DNA from 2 places in the Exiguobacterium sp. RIT341 genome. Region 2 is predicted to be linked to the other one. Evidence: riboswitches for the same ligand, from Rfam matches in the RefSeq annotation. Region 2 holds a riboswitch; the other holds the start of a gene.

Region 1 (8,644 bases), on a different contig from region 2:
CGATGACGAGGAAACGCCATGGTTGCATGTTGACGGAAGAAGGTGCAAGTGTTGCTTCTTCAAGGATTTGTGTCATTTCTTCTTTTGAAATTTTTACGTTCGTGTCGTAGTTACGAATCGAGCGACGTCCTTTAACGATTTCCATGAAGTCTGTTTGAGTTTGCGTTGCCATATTAAATCGACTCCTCTTTTAGTTTAGGTAATGCGTCAGCGTTTGCTTCGATGCGCTGAATCATCTCAGCTAACGTCCGTTGTTCTTCAGCAGAGAATCCTTCGAGTAGATCCTCGAGAAACTCATCTTTTTGTTCGCGTAATTGAGCGATGCGCGTCGCCCCTTGTTCCGTTAAAGAAACAAGAATCACCCGATTGTCAGCAGCTGAACGCTCGCGAGCAATCATCCCGGTCGATTCCAGGTGCTTGAGATGACGGGTCACTGCCGCATGATCCACATTAACGCGTTTTTGTAACTCTTTTTGGCTAATCGTTTGATCGACTTGTAGTTGAGCGAGTAGATCCATTCGAGTCTGACTAAAACCATCCGTACAGAGATCAAATTTTTGAGCAATCGTCTTATTGACAGAAACGAGTGCATAGATCAACCGTCCTTTTTCAGTGCAGGAGATACTCAATCCATCACATCCTTCCCTTCGTTCGAAGAAACCTTTGACGTATCAAAGATTGATATGTAAACGAATATAACGTGTTTAATTTGATGACGCAACTTATTTGCTTTTAACATAAAAAGAGATATCATTCACGCGGAATGATATCGAGTCAGGCGACTTAGCTAATTTGGCGTTTAGACGCTGGAATTCCTTTTGCATCGATCGCTGCAATGATCCGACGGAAATAGAACAACCAAAATTGTAGGAATGGTCCGATTAAGAAAATCGAGAGGATTGTACCGAAGAAAACAGGACCACCGAGCAACCAGCCAATGCCGCATGCCGTGACCTCCATGATCGTCCGCATCAGACGAATCGACGTTCCAAATCGCTCTGCAAGTGTCAGCGTCAACCCATCGCGTGGACCGGCTCCATATCCGACAGCAACATAAAGACCTGCCCCCATGCCGATGATGAAGATGCCGAAAATCAACCAGATCGTATTCAACCAAATCGACTCAAAAGAGGGTAAGAGATGAGAATTAAGGACAAGATTCATGAAGACACCGACGAAAATCGCGTTGACGAGTGTTCCAATTTGTGGTGTGACGCGGTCTAATGTGTACTTAACGAACACGAGTAATAGACCAACGAGCAAAATAATCGTTCCGACGGACAGTGGTGTTTTCTTTTGGAGACCGAGATGCAATACATCCCACGTCGAGACACCGAGTTCAGCAGTGATCATCATCGATGAGCCGAGAGCGAGTAAAAATAAACCGAGTAGGAAGAGTCCCCACTTTAACGTAGCGCGTAATAACCAGGAAGCACGATGACGCGTCATGTCTAACACCTCATTTCTTAAAAATAATTGATTCGTTAACTGTATCATGAGGAAAGTAGAAGAAGAAAGACGAAATTTTCCGTTTTTTCCATCTTAAGAAGGAGGGGAAGGTCGAAAGAGAAACGTATACTGAAGAAAAAAGGAGATGACAGGATGAAAGCGATCCGACACCTGATTCGTTTTACATACATAGAAGCCGTCTGTTGCGTCTTTCCCGTCATGATTTTCGCAGCGCTTGCTCTTTCACGTTATCTTCCTGCTGAACCGATCGCTCGATACGATCTCCTGTTGCTATGGTGTCTTCTCGTCCAAATCGTCTTACTTGTCACGCGTTATGAAACGCTGGAAGAGTTCAAACTGATCTTACTCTTTCACGTGATTGGTCTAGCACTTGAACTGTTCAAAGTGAACGTTGGGTCTTGGAGTTATCCGGAACAGGCTCTAACGAAAGTGGCTGGTGTTCCCTTGTATGCAGGATTCATGTATGCAAGTGTCGCAAGTTATGTCTGTCAAGCGTTCCGAAGATTTCATTTACGCTTCACAGCATTCCCACCACCTTGGCTTGCGATCAGCGTAGGCAGTCTCGTCTATCTCAACTTCTTCACCCACCACTGGATCTTCGATGCACGCTGGCTATTGATGGTCCTCGTCGTCCTTGTCTTCTATAAGTCATGGGTTCATTTTACGATCGAGCAGACGATCTACCGGATGCCGCTCGTCCTGTCTTTTTTACTGATCGCGTTCTTTATTTGGATCGCTGAGAATATCGTGACGTTCTTTAAAGGGTGGGTCTATCCGCATCAGGAAAGAGGATGGGAAGTCGTTGATCTCGGAAAATTGTCTTCTTGGTTCCTGCTTGTGATCATCACGGTCCTGATCGTCATCGTCGCGAAATACAAGCAACGGGATCCGGCTGTGGAGATATATCAGCATACATAGACGAAAAACATGACATTTCGTTTGCGATGAAGCGCTTCGATGTTCAACGCTCGTTCTAACATGTGGACGACAAACAACTTGAGCGTGCTTGGCTCAACCAGCAACGAGACGGGAAATTATTGAAAAAAGAGTGAAACATTAGAAGTTTTAAGCCGTAGAGTAAGGTGAGAACTTATTTTTCAAGGAGGACCTTACTCATGTCATCTCAATTAAAGAAAGCAGCGAAGGAGTCGCTCAGCGGTCGTTGGGGATTTGCAGTCCTAGCTTTTCTGCTGTTTAGTATTATTCAGGGTGTTCCTAATTTATTTGGATCGGATATCGATGAGCCGTCTAGTAGTATAGATCTCGTTGTATCATTGGTGTCGATTTTATTGATTCCAGTAGGAGTCGGTTGGACATGGATTGCCATGTCGATTGCTCGTGGCGAAGAAACGAAAGTGACGGATTTGTTTGAGCCATATGGTATGTTCCTGAAAGTGGTGGGGCTGGCCATTGTTCAATTCATCTTTATCGCGCTCTGGACGTTACTCTTAATCATCCCTGGTATCATCAAGTCATTCTCTTACTTGTTGACGTACTACATCCTTCGGGATGAGCCGTCAATCGGTATTCTCGAGGCAATCACGCGTTCACGTCAACTCATGGATGGTCATAAAATGGAAGCATTTTTACTCTTCCTATCATTCATTGGTTGGGCGTTGCTTGTCATCGTTACGCTTGGTCTTGCTGTCCTATGGGTCGGACCATACTTCAGTGTCACGCTTGCCAAATTCTACGATCGTATTCGTGGGGAGCAGGCGCCAGAGCAGACATCAGATTTCGTCGCACCATACTAATTCCGAATCCCGACATCACGTCGGGATTTTTCTTTAGGGGTAAATCCGATAGGAAAAGACGGTTTAATGGTTGCTTTAGTTCAATGAATTCTGTACGATGAATGCAACACATCTTATCTAGAGAAGTCGAGGGACTGGCCCGAAGACACTTCAGCAACCCCGCTATGGCGGAAGGTGCTACTTCCAGGAAGGAATACCTTCTGAAGATAAGAGCGGACAGGACAAGATACCGTCGCTCTTTTCGAACTTCGAAAAGAGCGTTTTTTTATGATAAGGGGGACGATGGAGTGGAGTATGGTTTTTGGTTACCGATTTTTGGGGGATGGTTACGTAACGTCGAGGATGAACAGATGCCAGCGACATTCGATTATGCGAAACAAGTCGCACAAACAGCTGAACGCATCGGCTTCTCGACGACGTTAATTGCGGAATTGAACTTGAACGATATCAAAGGCATCAAGGAACCGAGTCTTGAGGCATGGACAACGGCAGCGGCGATTGCTGCAACAACAGAACGTCTTGAAATCATGACAGCGGTTCGTCCCGGGTTCCATAATCCGGCGACGACGGCGAAGATGGCGGCAAACATCGATCAGTTGAGTGGAGGACGATTTACGCTCAATGTCGTCTCGGCCTGGTGGGCAGAAGAAGCAAAACAATACAACGGTATTTTTACTGCACACGATGAACGCTATGCCCGAACGGAAGAGTTCGTCACGGTCATGAAAGGACTATGGGCAGATGCGTCACCGTACAGCTTCTCCGGCAATCACTACACGATCGAACAGGCAGAACTCCATCCGAAACCCGTCCAGCGTCCGGGAATTAAGCTCTACGCTGGTGGAGAGAGTGAAGCCGGAAAACGGACGATCGTCGAACATTGTGATGCCTACGTCATGCATGGAGGCACTGTTGAAGAAGTAGCTCATAAAATCAATGACATGAAAATACGCCGGGAAGCGACGGGACACGCACCGCTTGAGAGCTTCGGTCTTGCTGCCTACATCATTTGCCGGGATACGGAAGAAGAAGCGCTTCTTGAGTGGCAACGCATCACGGACGTCAAGGAAGACAGCGCCGGTTATGCCGGTTATCAAGATTTCATCAGTAAATCGCAACTCGAACAACAGGTCGAGCGAAATGATTATTCCGTCTCGAACCGTGGTCTGCGACCGAACTTGATCGGAACACCAGAACAGATTGCCGAACGGATTCTAGCGTTCGAAGCCGTTGGTGTCACGTTGCTCTTGTTACAATTCTCACCACAACTCGAAGAAATGGAACGCTTTGCCCGTGACGTAATGCCACTGGTCGAAGCGAAACGAAAGGTAGGTCAACAATCATGACAAAAATTCATATTCTCCACGAAAACCAAGAATGGACGGATCATCTCATCAAACGTCTCGAAGAACTCAAGTTGCCGTACGAGCAGTGGCACTTGAATGAAGGAATCGTACCGTTAGATGAACTGCCGCCAGAAGGTGTCTTTTACAGTCGTATGAGTGCGTCTTCGCATACGCGGGGGCATCGTTATGCGCCAGAGTTGACGGAAGGGGTCCTCGCTTGGTTAGAAGAGCATGACCGGACTGTCTTTAACGGAACGCGTGCGCTCCGTCTTGAAGTCAGCAAAGTCAATCAATACACGGCATTGCGTAAGGCTGGGATTCGTGTACCAAAGACAACAGCTGCTGTCGGACGTGATCAAATCGTACAAGCAGCAAAAGAAATCGGTGTTTCGTCATTCATCACGAAACATAACCGTGCCGGGAAAGGTCTCGGCGTCCAGTTATTCCATTCGATTGAAGCACTTGAAGCTTATCTCGATGGTTCGACATTCGACGAACCAGTCGATGGCATCACGTTGATTCAAGAGTACATCCAAGCACCAGAACCGTACATCACGCGGTGTGAGTTCGTGGGTGGAAAATTCGTCTATGCGGTCCGAGTCGATACGTCGGAAGGATTCGAACTTTGCCCAGCTGATGCGTGTGTGATTGATGACTTGTTTTGCCCAGTTGGTGAAGAAGCGCCGCAAACACCGATGAAGTTCCAAATCGTTGAAGGCTTCGATGATCCAATCATTGAAAAGTACGAAGCGTTCCTCCAAGCGAACCAGATCGCGGTCGCAGGTATCGAGTTCATTAAGGATGCGTCAGGTACGATCTATACGTATGATGTCAATACGAATACGAACTATAATTCCGATGCCGAAGCTGCTGCAGGACGCTACGGCATGCTTGAACTGGCGAAGTTCCTCGGAGCTGCTCTTGAAACAAGCACAGTAAAATAAGAATCTGCTCCCGCCCTGTCACCGGACGTTACAAGACCGGATGACAGGGTATTTGTATAGAAAGGGGGCGGATCTATGATTACGTGGAGAGAAGAACGACAGCTCGATATCCCGATTGAGGAAGCATGGCACTTGTTTGATCACACGCGGCTGCAACGTCTGATTCCGAACGTCGTCCAGCATGAGGTGATTGAACGAAAACCGGGTGTCGTCGGTTCGACGTATCGTCAAACGTACATGCAGGGCAACCGACTCGAAACCTACATCGTGACCGATTTAGCCTATACGAATGAGCCGGACTTTAAACAAAATACGATTGGATTCACGTTAGCTAAAATATTTAAGATTGAGATGACGTTTACGCTCAAACCACTTGGACACGCTCGTTGTCTGTTGATTTATACAGGAAAAAATGAAGGGGCAAACTTCGTTGGGAAAAGTCTCTTGTCACTCGGTGGCGAACGAGAAAACGAGAAAATTGTTCAGGCCTTGTTGCAACGTGTCGAAGAAGAGGCAGCGAAACAAAAGAAGAACAATGCATGAAAAAACGGATTCCCGCGCCTGAGAATCCGTTTTTTCATATCTTATCGATTCGTATACGATTTGTGACCACTCGGTAAAACGGATAGGCAGTCGACACCTTGATAACGTTCTCGTTTTCTATCGCTGGATCGAGCGATTTTGGATTATCAAAAAGCTTAGTTACCGACTACTATTTTTAAGTATAAATACGGTTATTAAATTTTCATTTAATCCAAAGATTATATCGTTACGATAGTCGACGCAAACGAGAAATCTGTGAATCATCTTGAAGCTCCTTTAATGGTCGAAACCGAACAGCTCGTAATTCTTGTTGATCAAGCGATAGTTCAGGATCGATCCCGAGTCGAGGTTCAGGACTATCTAAGACACGGCGAACGAGAAAACATGTCTCTGTTCCTTGATCCATTGAAATCTCGTAAAGTTTCCGTTCGACCGTGACGTGAAGATGCGTTTCTTCTAACACTTCTCGCACGACGGCATGCTCTTTAGTTTCACCGTTCTCGACACCTCCGCCGGGTAACGTCCAAAATGTCCGGGAAGGGGTATGTAACTCGACCATTAGAATCTGTTGCTCTTCAATCAACGCAGCGCATACGCGATGTCGCAAATCGCATTCCTCCTTCAACGTGTTCAAAAAAGAGACCGAAACGACAGTTCCGGTCTCTTTTAAAATCATTGTGCGTATAACGCTGTTAATTGCTGTTGGATCGTATCGTTGTTCAAATACTCATCGTATGTCGTTTCTTTATCGACGATACCGTTTGGTGTCAACTCGATGATGCGGTTCGCGATCGTTTCGACGAACTGGTGGTCATGCGAGCTGAAGAGCATTGCGCCTTTATAAGCGATCAAACCATCGTTGAGTGCCGTGATCGATTCGAGATCCAAGTGGTTCGTTGGATCGTCGAGTACAAGGACGTTAGCACCACTGAGCATCGCTTTTGAAAGCATACAACGGACTTTTTCGCCCCCGGATAAGACAGATGCTTTTTTCATGACTTCTTCTCCTGAGAAGAGCATCCGACCGAGGAATCCACGGAGGAACGTATCGCTCTCATCTGCCGGTGAATACTGACGGAGCCAATCGAGGATCGTCTTATCCGAGCCTTCGAAGAATTCCGAGTTATCTTTCGGCAAGTATGATTGGGAAGTCGTGACGCCCCATTTGAATGTACCGCTGTCCGGTTCCATCTCACCCATAAGGATTTTGAATAGTGTCGTGATCGCGATATCGCTCTGGCTGATGAACGCGACTTTATCCGTCTTGTTCAACGAGAAGCGGACATTATCAAGGACTTTGACGCCATCGATCGTCTTCGAGAGACCATCGACCATCAAGAGATCATTTCCGATTTCGCGTTCTGGCGTAAAGCCAACGAACGGATAACGACGTGATGATGGACGAATGTCGTCGAGTGTGATTTTATCAAGCAATTTCTTCCGTGACGTCGCTTGTTTCGCTTTCGAAGCGTTTGAGCTGAAACGTGCGATGAAGGCTTGAAGTTCTTTAATCTTCTCTTCTTTTTTCTTGTTTTGGTCACTTGCCATACGCGAAGCAAGCTGACTTGATTCATACCAGAAATCATAGTTTCCGATATACAGTTGGATCTTACCGTAATCAAGATCCGCCATGTGCGTACAGACGTTGTTCAAGAAGTGACGGTCGTGGGAAATGACGATGACCGTGTTTTCGAATCCGATCAAGAATTCTTCAAGCCATTTGACAGCTTTCAGGTCGAGTCCGTTTGTCGGCTCATCGAGTAAAAGAATGTCAGGTTTACCGAACAATGCTTGGGCAAGCAAGACTTTAACTTTTTCAGATCCTGTCAGCTCAGCCATCGTTTTCGAGTGAAGGTCTTCCTTGATGCCAAGTCCTTGTAGAAGCATCGCTGCTTCCGACTCCGCTTCCCAACCGTTCATTTCAGCGAATTCACCTTCGAGTTCAGCAGCACGCATGCCGTCCTCATCTGAAAAATCTTCTTTCATATAAATCGCATCTTTTTCTTTCATGACTTCATAGAGACGTTTGTGTCCCATCATGACTGTTTCGATGACTTGGAATTCTTCGTATTCGTAATGGTTCTGGCGAAGGACGCCTAAGCGTTCGCCTGGTGTGATGATGACATCGCCTTGTTGTGCTTCAATGTCACCAGCGAGAATTTTCAAGAACGTTGATTTACCGGCACCGTTCGCACCGATCAGACCGTAACAGTTACCTGGCGTGAACTTGATGTTAACGTCTTCGAATAATTTTCGGTCCGCAAAGCGAAGACCGACGTTTTGTACTGTAATCATATAGAGATGAACCCTCGTTTCTAGTAAGTGATGTGCTCATTCGAGTGTACCACAAATCATGATCTGTCGTAGAGCAGGCAAAGTTCTTTCCATATTAGGACAGAAATTAAAAATAAGCAACCGGATATTTAAAATAATGAAACATTTTCCAGATGGATGCGTAGAAGAAAGTAAGGAATTCGCTAGAGGAGGGGTTAGATGGCCATCTTTTTCACGTTATTGTTTTTCGCCCTCATCGTTTTGCTTGGCATGGAACTCTATCGCTATATCCAAGAAAAGATTGATAAAGGAG
Region 2 (8,644 bases):
TGGTCAGTGGGTTGGTGTGGGTCTCATGCTTGCAGGAGTTGCGATTTTCTCACTTGCCTAAAGGGAGGGAATGAACATGGAAACCGTCATCCAACAATATGGACTGGATACGATTTTAACGGAAGAGACGCGCGCTTGGTTGCGTGAAGAAACCTTCCGAAAAGGAGAACTCCTCTGTACGACCGGTGCGACAATCGACCGGATGTACTTCATCGTCGCAGGCAAGGTCAAGATTTCTGCTGCTTCGTCAGAAGGGAAACAACGGATTTTACGATTCAAAACACCACTGACAGTGATTGGTGACGCCGAGTTCATCAATGAACGAGAAGTGTTGAATACAGTTGAGGCGGTGACCGATGTCGAGGTGTTGAGCGTACCGTATGCGATTTTACGCGAGCACAATACAACGAACGTCTTTCTGCAATTCTTATTACGCACGATCACAGCGAAGTGGTATGCCGACTCGAAATCAGCGTCGCACCATGTATTGTATACAGTTGAAGAGCGATTTGCAGGGTATTTGTTGTCGATTGCTTCTGAAGCCAGTGACAGTTTATTTTATCAGGAGATGCGGACGTCGAACCTGCATGACGTTGCTGACTGGCTTGGAACGAGTTATCGCCATCTCAACCGGATCATCACGAAATTATGTGAAGAAGAGATTCTCGTTCGACGACGCGGGAAAATCATCATTGTCGATCTGGAGCGGATTCGCGAGAAGGCGAACGGCAACAGCTATGAGTAAGGAGGAACGAACATGGTAATAGGCATCGTGTGTGCCGTATTGGCAGGGATGCTAATCAGTTTGCAGACGGTATTGAATGCTCGGATGAGTGATGCATTCGGCGCATGGGCGACGACAACGCTGGTTTTCTTCGTCGGCTTCATCGGAGCAAGCATCACGTATGTCCTGTTTCATGGTGGAACGATCGGACAGATTCAAAATGTGTCACCACTCTACTGGTTCGGTGGACTCGTAGGTGTCGGTGTCGTCTTTTGTGTCATGCGCGGGATTCAATTGCTTGGTCCGTCCGTCGCGATTTCTGTCGTGTTGATTTCGCAGTTGAGCTTTGCCCTCGCTGTTGATACGTTCGGTTGGTTCGGTTTGCCGCAAATCGACTTATCGTTTGGTCAGCTCATCGGTCTCGCTGTCATGGTGTGTGGCATCTTCGTCTTGAAACGGTATCAAGTCGTGGCACCGGAACAACAGGCAAAGGATCAAGTAGAACGTGTTTCATGACTTACTTTTTCCATAACAATGAAACAGGTCAGCAAACCAACGTTTACTGACCTGTTTTTATATACATTTTTTTGAATCAGACCGTCGTCGTATCTTTCCATTCCTGTTCGATGAAGGCATCACGACCAGAAGCAGCACGATCTTTTTTGTAGTGTTCTGGATTTTTCTTATGGAAGTCTTGGTGGTACTCTTCCGCTGGATAAAATTCAGAAGCAGCATTGATCCGCGTCACGATTGGCTGTTTGAAACGGTTGCTTGCAGCAAGAGCGTCACGAGAAGTAATCGCAGCTTCATGCTGCGCATCCGTATGATAGAAGATTGCTGGCGCGTACTGCGTACCGCGATCTTGGAATTGACCTTCTGCATCCGTCGGATCCGTTTGGGGCCAGTAGAGTTCAAGTAAACGCTCGTACGGGAACAGGCTCGGATCAAACGTGATTTGGACGACCTCGAGGTGTCCCGTCGTTCCTGTTTTGACTTGCTCGTATGTCGGGTTATCGACGTGTCCGCCCATGTAACCTGATACGATTCCCTCGATTCCTGGTAATTCTTCAAATGGTGTCACCATGCACCAAAAACATCCACCTGCAAATGTTGCTTTTTCCATCTGTCTCTTCCTCTCCGTGGGAAATCCCCATTGTATGTCTGACAGCGAGAAAACGAAAACGACTCCTTCGCTTGGTTGCAAAAGGAGTCGCCGCTTTTTATCAACCAAAGCTTTCGCTTTGCTGGTCGTAGCACCTTGCTATGCGCAGGTTGCTGGGACGTCATCGATCCAGATCTCTCGGTCCACTCTTGATAAGGGTATATGAAGTTGATGTCATTCGTTATCATTGTTGTGATGATACCATTCACAAAGAAATAAAGTCAATCCTTAGAATTTAAGGCACGTAAAACGGTTGCTCCAAGTGTCTTCGCACCGATCAACAACGCTTGTTCATTGATCTCGTACTGTGGATGGTGCTGCGGATAGTTGACGCGACCGTCCGTATAGCCAGAGCCGGTAAAGAAATAACTACCCGGGACGTGTGTTAAGTAATGTGCGAAGTCGTCCGCCGCCATCATTGGTGTGAGTGCCCGGACGGATGCTTCCGGTAAGAAAGCAGCAGCTTCCTGAACGAGTTTTGTCTCATCCGGGTGATTCCAGAGCGCCGGGTAACCAGTCGTGAAGTCAATCGAATACGAAGCACCGATGCCGGCACACGTCGTCTTAGCGACAAGATCGACTTCTTGCCGGAGCTGATGCCGAAGTGTCTCATTGAACGTTCGGATTTCCCCGACAATGCGTGCCTCACCCGTAACGATATTTGGTGCTGTTCCTGCATGGAAAGAACCGATTGCGAGAACAGCCGGCTCAAACGGATCAACCCGTCGACTAACGAGATGTTGTAAGTTGCAGACGAGTTGCGCTCCAGCGACGAGAGCATCTTTTGTTTTATGCGGTGCCTGGGCATGCCCACCTTGACCATGGACGATGATTTCGAATTCGTCGATCGCACACAATGTATGTCCTTCCCGGAATCCGATCGTGCCAACCGGTAAATCATTTTCGAGATGTGTCGCGAAAATTGCATCGACCCCTTCGAGGACGCCGGCTTCGATCATTTGGATTGCTCCACCGGGAAAGACCTCTTCTCCATGCTGGTGGATGATCCGAATCGTTCCTTGCAATTGATCGCGTAACGGATAGAGTGTAGCAGCAAGGGCCATCACGATCGCCGTATGACCATCGTGTCCACATGCATGCATGACACCGGGATGGATCGACCGGAAGGCAAGCGTCGTCTCTTCTTGAAGTGGTAAAGCATCAAAATCGGCACGGACCGCAATCGTCGGACCAGGCTGTTTGCCTTCGATCGTCGCGACGACACCACGACCTCCGACGGCTGTTTGATGAGGAATGCCCTGTTCTGCGTAAAAGGCGGCAATCCGTTCTGGTGTGCGGACTTCCTGGAAAGAGAGTTCCGGGTGTCGATGAAAATCGCGACGTAACGCGATCATTGTCGGTTCGAATTGTTCGAGTGCTTCAAAAAGTTGAGTTTGCATGTTCAAGCTCCTTTAACGTGTGTCTTTTCGCGAAAATGGGTACAGATACAGGTAATCACGAAAGGGGATAATGTAACATGGGAGAAATCGTCGTCAATGCTGTACTTACAATCAAAGCTGGACTTGCGGATCAAGTCTTCCCGATTTTACAAACGGTTTATCATGCTTCACAAAAAGAAGAAGGATGCTTACGTTATTCCTTGCACCAATCGATCGAGGATGAGCATCAATTCATGTTGTATGAAGTGTATCGGGACGAAGAAGCGCTTGAAGCGCATATCGCATCCGACCACTATAAAGCCTACCGTGAACAGATCGAATTATACTTGATGGACCGACAAGTGGCGAAATACGTCGAGATGACTTTCTGACGTGTTGCGATAAGAAGAGACGAACCCGTCGAAACCGACGGATTCGTCTTTTTTATTACATCGATTTAAAGCCGAGGAAATGCTCCTGCCAACGCGGTTCATAGATTGAATTGATTTGCAGCTGTGAACCACCCGCATGGATGAAGTGTTCGTTATCAAGCATGATTCCAATATGCGATGGACCGTCTGTATAGGTGTTCTGGAAGAAGACGATATCTGAGCGTTTACCACTTGAGATGCTCGTCCGGCGATTCGTGAAGAACGCACCGTACCAGTAGCCACGAACGTTCGTCCGACCACCGTATTTTCCAGCCTTGTTCGTCGCATAGTGAATCAAACCGGAACAGTCAAAACCACCGTTCACGGCATCTTGCGAACCCCATGTGTAGGGTGTGCCGATATGCTGGACGGCTGCTTGGATCAGCTTTTCACCACGCGTATTGTTCTTTTTGACGACCCGTTTATCCGACGTGATCGTCACAGCGGATACAGGAAGATAGACAGGTGTCCAACCTGACTGGATGACATAGAAGTTTCCGACCCGGTGACGCGGATAGACGCGTTTGCCTTGTTCAACAAGTCCACTGCCTTTTGGGCTCGTCGGACTTGCGAAAAAGGATGTCGTCTGTTTGACGGTATAGATTTTCGCCCGGTCGATCGCTTTTTGTGCCAGGCTCATATCGGGTTTACTTGTGCTGATATAAGGGTTGAGGACATAACCGGTTTGACCACTGACTAAGCGGACTTGCCAAAAGTCATCATCAATCGATTTCAAACCGACTAATTTCGTCCCTTTCTTCAAATAAGCGGCCGGACGACTGTAAGCGACGTCGGCAGAGAAGAGGGGAGTTTGATCTAGATGAACATAAAACGTCGTCCCTTTTTTTGCTTTTGCCATCGGTTTGTTCAGTCCGATACGACTCGAATCGACGAAACCAAAGGTATTTTTGTATTTGACACGTGTATAATAACCGCTTTTTCCGTAGATCGAGATCGAGGCCCCTTTTTTTAATGTACCGATTTTTTTACCCGACAGTTTTGCCTGCGACCTGATGACGACGTCGTCTTCGGTCACGTAACGTTGACCAGAGACATCATACAGATCCGGCTTTTTTGTCACGAGATCCGTCGTCTTGACGTAACCGTAGATCGATCCTTTTTTCAAGCGTGTGTAACTACCGCTCGTTCCGTAAATCGTCAATTGATCAGCCCGTTTAACAGTATAGACTGTTTTACTGCTCGTCGAAGCCGACGTATAAACAGACAGGTTGCGTTTCGCGTATCGTGTCCCGGTTGATGCATAGACTTTTCCAGTACCGAGATCAGCTGTCTTGACGTAAGCATGAATCCCGCGGAAGATGATTCGACTATAGGCACCGTTCGTCCCGTAAACGGTCAGTAAAGTATTCGTTTGATGTTGCTTTAAGATAGGACTTGAAGATTTGGCATCCGAATAGATGGGTGTAGCGCGCTGAACATAGAGGCGTGCGGTCTTCGGATAGTACTTTAGTGTCCCAAGATGTGCCGTCAACACATAGGCGTAATCGTCGTTTCGTTTGATTCGTGTAAACGAACCCTCGATTCCGTACGTCTGAAGCGAGGTATTTACAGAAATCGATTGAAGGACTTTCCCTTTCGTAGTCGCAGTAGCATAGACTGTCGTCTGCTGTTGGACGTAACGCACTCCTGTTTCCGGATGGTTCACGACCGGCGCATCAGCTAAATCAGTCGTCAATACGAAAGCGTAACCCGTTTTAGTCGCCACACGCGTAAAAGTACCCGTCGTACCAAACGTTTCGAATACTTGATTTTGAACGATGGCTGTCTTCGTACTCGTCGTCTTCGGCTCAACGAAAAGGGAAGTTGCTCGTTTAACATAACGCAGTCCTGTTTCCGGATAATTTTCGACCGGCGCATCTGCTAAATCAGTCGTCAATACGAAGGCATAACCTGTTTCAGTCGCCACGCGCGTAAAGGTACCCACCGTACCGAATGTCTCGAATGATTGATTTTGAGTGACGGCTGTCTTCGTACTTGTCGTCTTCGGCTCAACGAAAAGGGAAGTTGCTCGTTTGACGTACTGTGTTCCAACCAATTTCGGAAGTTGCTCGAGTTGTGTCGTAGGTACGTAGACGTATTGCTCTTTCCATTTCAGGCGTGTGAACGTGTCAAAAGTGCCGTATGTATCGATTCGCTGATAAGCGGGAAGTGTCGTCACGACGGTGGAGTCAAAAGGTGAAGCGACTAATGAGAGTGGACTTTTCGAAGTCAACGTTGCTTGTTTTTGGAAGACAGGCGCTGTTTGCGTTAACGCACTTGTTGCGACATAAGCAATTCCTTCTTGCCAACTGACACGAGTGAAGTCACCGTCCGTATCGAGCGTCTTGAATGTCATTCCTGCTGGTAGTTGTTGGATGACAGCGGTAGAGTCAGCTGTTTGTAGCAATGCGGTATTCTCTTTCAAATAAGCCGTTCCTGTCGTTTCTGTGACTGTTTGTACTTCTGCCGTCGGTTGAGCAGGTGGCGATTCAGCGAAAGCAGGTGCGGGTAGAACCGAGCTCAACATCAATGTTGCAGCGAGTCCAGCAACATGAGCAGTCCATTTTTTCATCAAGAGGTTCACTCCAATTCTTAAAATTTGTCATTAGGAATAGTGTAGCATGCGCTTGTTTAAAAATTGATAAAAATCAAAAAAATAGGAGATTGGGCATAAAAAAACGGTATGCCGAAGCACACCGTTTGAAGTCATATTTTAGTCATCGTCCTCATGATCGACTTGCCATTCCCAGTCGAGCATGCCGTAAATCAAAGAGTCGCGCCAGTGGTCTTCTAAATAGACCGTCTCGCGAAGCTGTCCTTCCTTTGTCATACCGACTTTTTGTAAGACACGTTCAGAAGCGACGTTCCGTGGATCACATGTCGCTGTGATTCGGTGTAATTCTAGTTTTTCAAAACCGAATTGAAGAAGGAAAGAGGCAATTGACGTCGCGTACCCATTTCCCCATTCATCGGGTGAGAGGACATATCCGATTTCGGCGATTTTATGTTCCACGTCTGTAATGACGAGTTCACCGGCACCGATGACGACGTCACTTGGAAATGTCACGGCAAAGACATAACGACGTCTTGGTGTCTCGAGTTCACTTTCTAGTGCATCGTGCAGGAATTGTTTCGTATCGGTCTCGGAATTCGGTCCCCACGACTGAAATTGGCTGACGATGGGTTGTGACGCATAGGCGTGGACCGCTTCTACGTCTTCCGGTGTAAAACGACGAATCCGAAGTTGGTCATTGATTTTATAACGCATGCAGCATCCTCCTCTTTCAGATGAAGTCACTTTAATTCTATTAGACAAATCGAAGACGAATTCCTGTTTGACACGGGAAAAAGGGCGTGCTAGGGTGGACGTATCGAATGAAATAGGCAGTATCCTCTAGGGTTCCGTACGGCTGGACCGAGGGAGGAACATGGACGTTTGTCCATGCAACGGAGGGATAAAAGCCCGGGAGTAAAGCGAATCGTCTCGCTTGCTCCCGGGCTTTTTCATTTGAAATCATCTATTAGGAGGCAATTACTATGGCAAAGTATTGGATCGGGATCATTATCGCAGCGTGTTTTGAAGTCGGTTGGGTCATCGGGTTAAAACATGCGGCAACACCATTCGAATGGGGAGCGACAGTCATCTGTATCATCGTTAGCTTCACCGTATTGATTAAAGCAAGTAACCATTTACCGGTCGGAACGGTCTATGCTGTCTTCGTTGGTCTCGGGACGGCAGGGACGGTCTTGACGGACATCGTGTTGTTCGATCAAGCGGCTTCCGTGATGAAATTAGCATTGATCGCTGTCTTACTCGTTGGCGTCATCGGTCTAAAATTAGTCAGTGGAGAGGAGAAATCAGCATGAGTTGGGTGTATTTAGTCATTGCCGGAATCTTTGAGATGTTTGGTGTCGTCTTGATCAATACATTTAATCAAAATAAGAATGCGAAGAATCTACTGTTGATGGGAACAGGGTTCGGACTCAGTTTTCTATTCTTGACGCTTGCAATGAATGGCTTACCGATGGGAACAGCGTACGCGGTCTGGACAGGAATTGGAGCAGCGGGCGGAGCGATTCTCAGCATGGTGCTTTATAACGAATCAAAAGACTGGAAACGGCTCGTCTGTATCGGTCTTGTCTTAAGTGCGACGATCGGTTTAAAACTTGTCGGCGAATGACCGTTTACATGTCAAACAGATGACGTTTTAACGGAACCCATATTTTTTGGCATATTTTAATGCAAAAGAGGAAATACTCCTTATAGAAGCCACGCATGACAAATCGTGTTAATAAGGGGAGAACATCCATGAAAACGAAACAATATATCGGAACGTTCTATTCAGAAGACGAATTGATCTCAAAAATGGACGAACTACACATTCAAGGACATCGGGAAGAAGACTTTTACGTGATCGTCAAGGAGAAGTCGAATATCGCACTCGTCCGTAGCCAGATGGACGCAGAAATCGCGACAACAAAACCGTCTTGGATGGACCGGATTCGTGGGAACAAAGGTCGTGATCAAGAAGTCGATGATCTGTTCGAGTCACTTGATCTATCAGATAATGAAATCGAACAACGAAAAACGGAAGTCGAAGGTGGGGGCTTTGTTCTGTTACTTGAAGTCCAAGACATCCAGTTCGATCCACATTTAAATACAGACAACACACATCCTGATGTAAAAGTCCGTTATGGTAGTGGAGAAGAAACGCATACGTCATCAGACGCTAATTCTAACGCACAGCTTGGCTCAGGTAATTCGCTTGACGTTGATAAGGATTCAAAGGAAGAGCACGCGGAGATTGATTTGCATCGCGCAGGTACCGATAAGATGCCGCAAGACGAGCAGGCGATCGATCATTCGAAAAAGCTCGATGGAAACCGAGAACCGAATATTGCGATGCGTCGGGATGATGATTTCCGGCGTCCGGAAACAGAACGAGAA

What was found. A riboswitch is a leader RNA that binds a small molecule or an ion and turns the genes downstream of it on or off. The one in region 2 is predicted to bind S-adenosylmethionine.
Region 1: it holds a riboswitch for S-adenosylmethionine, as region 2 does, so the genes downstream of both, BW42_RS12845 (LLM class flavin-dependent oxidoreductase) here and msrA (peptide-methionine (S)-S-oxide reductase MsrA) in region 2, are expected to answer to the same signal.

What each region holds. Positions count from the first base shown of each region.
Region 1 is NZ_JFYW01000010.1:86,354-94,997, forward strand. It holds gene BW42_RS12820 (nitroreductase family protein) at 1-172, opposite strand, end outside; gene BW42_RS12825 (MarR family winged helix-turn-helix transcriptional regulator) at 174-629, opposite strand; gene BW42_RS12830 (YitT family protein) at 784-1,449, opposite strand; gene BW42_RS12835 (DUF817 domain-containing protein) at 1,603-2,388, shown strand; gene BW42_RS12840 (DUF975 family protein) at 2,586-3,224, shown strand; SAM riboswitch class I at 3,335-3,437, shown strand; gene BW42_RS12845 (LLM class flavin-dependent oxidoreductase) at 3,512-4,570, shown strand; gene BW42_RS12850 (RimK family alpha-L-glutamate ligase) at 4,567-5,514, shown strand; gene BW42_RS12855 (hypothetical protein) at 5,590-6,057, shown strand; gene BW42_RS16065 (NUDIX domain-containing protein) at 6,284-6,664, opposite strand; gene BW42_RS12865 (ABC-F family ATP-binding cassette domain-containing protein) at 6,730-8,352, opposite strand.
Region 2 is NZ_JFYW01000009.1:31,714-40,357, reverse strand. It holds gene BW42_RS11175 (DMT family transporter) at 1-61, shown strand, start outside; gene BW42_RS11170 (Crp/Fnr family transcriptional regulator) at 77-745, shown strand; gene BW42_RS11165 (DMT family transporter) at 758-1,240, shown strand; gene msrA (peptide-methionine (S)-S-oxide reductase MsrA) at 1,317-1,847, opposite strand; SAM riboswitch class I at 1,942-2,045, opposite strand; gene BW42_RS11155 (M20 family metallopeptidase) at 2,108-3,286, opposite strand; gene BW42_RS11150 (putative quinol monooxygenase) at 3,364-3,657, shown strand; gene BW42_RS11145 (SH3 domain-containing C40 family peptidase) at 3,713-6,268, opposite strand; gene BW42_RS11140 (GNAT family N-acetyltransferase) at 6,410-6,964, opposite strand; gene BW42_RS11135 (multidrug efflux SMR transporter) at 7,234-7,563, shown strand; gene BW42_RS11130 (multidrug efflux SMR transporter) at 7,560-7,877, shown strand; gene BW42_RS11125 (general stress protein) at 8,006-8,644, shown strand, end outside.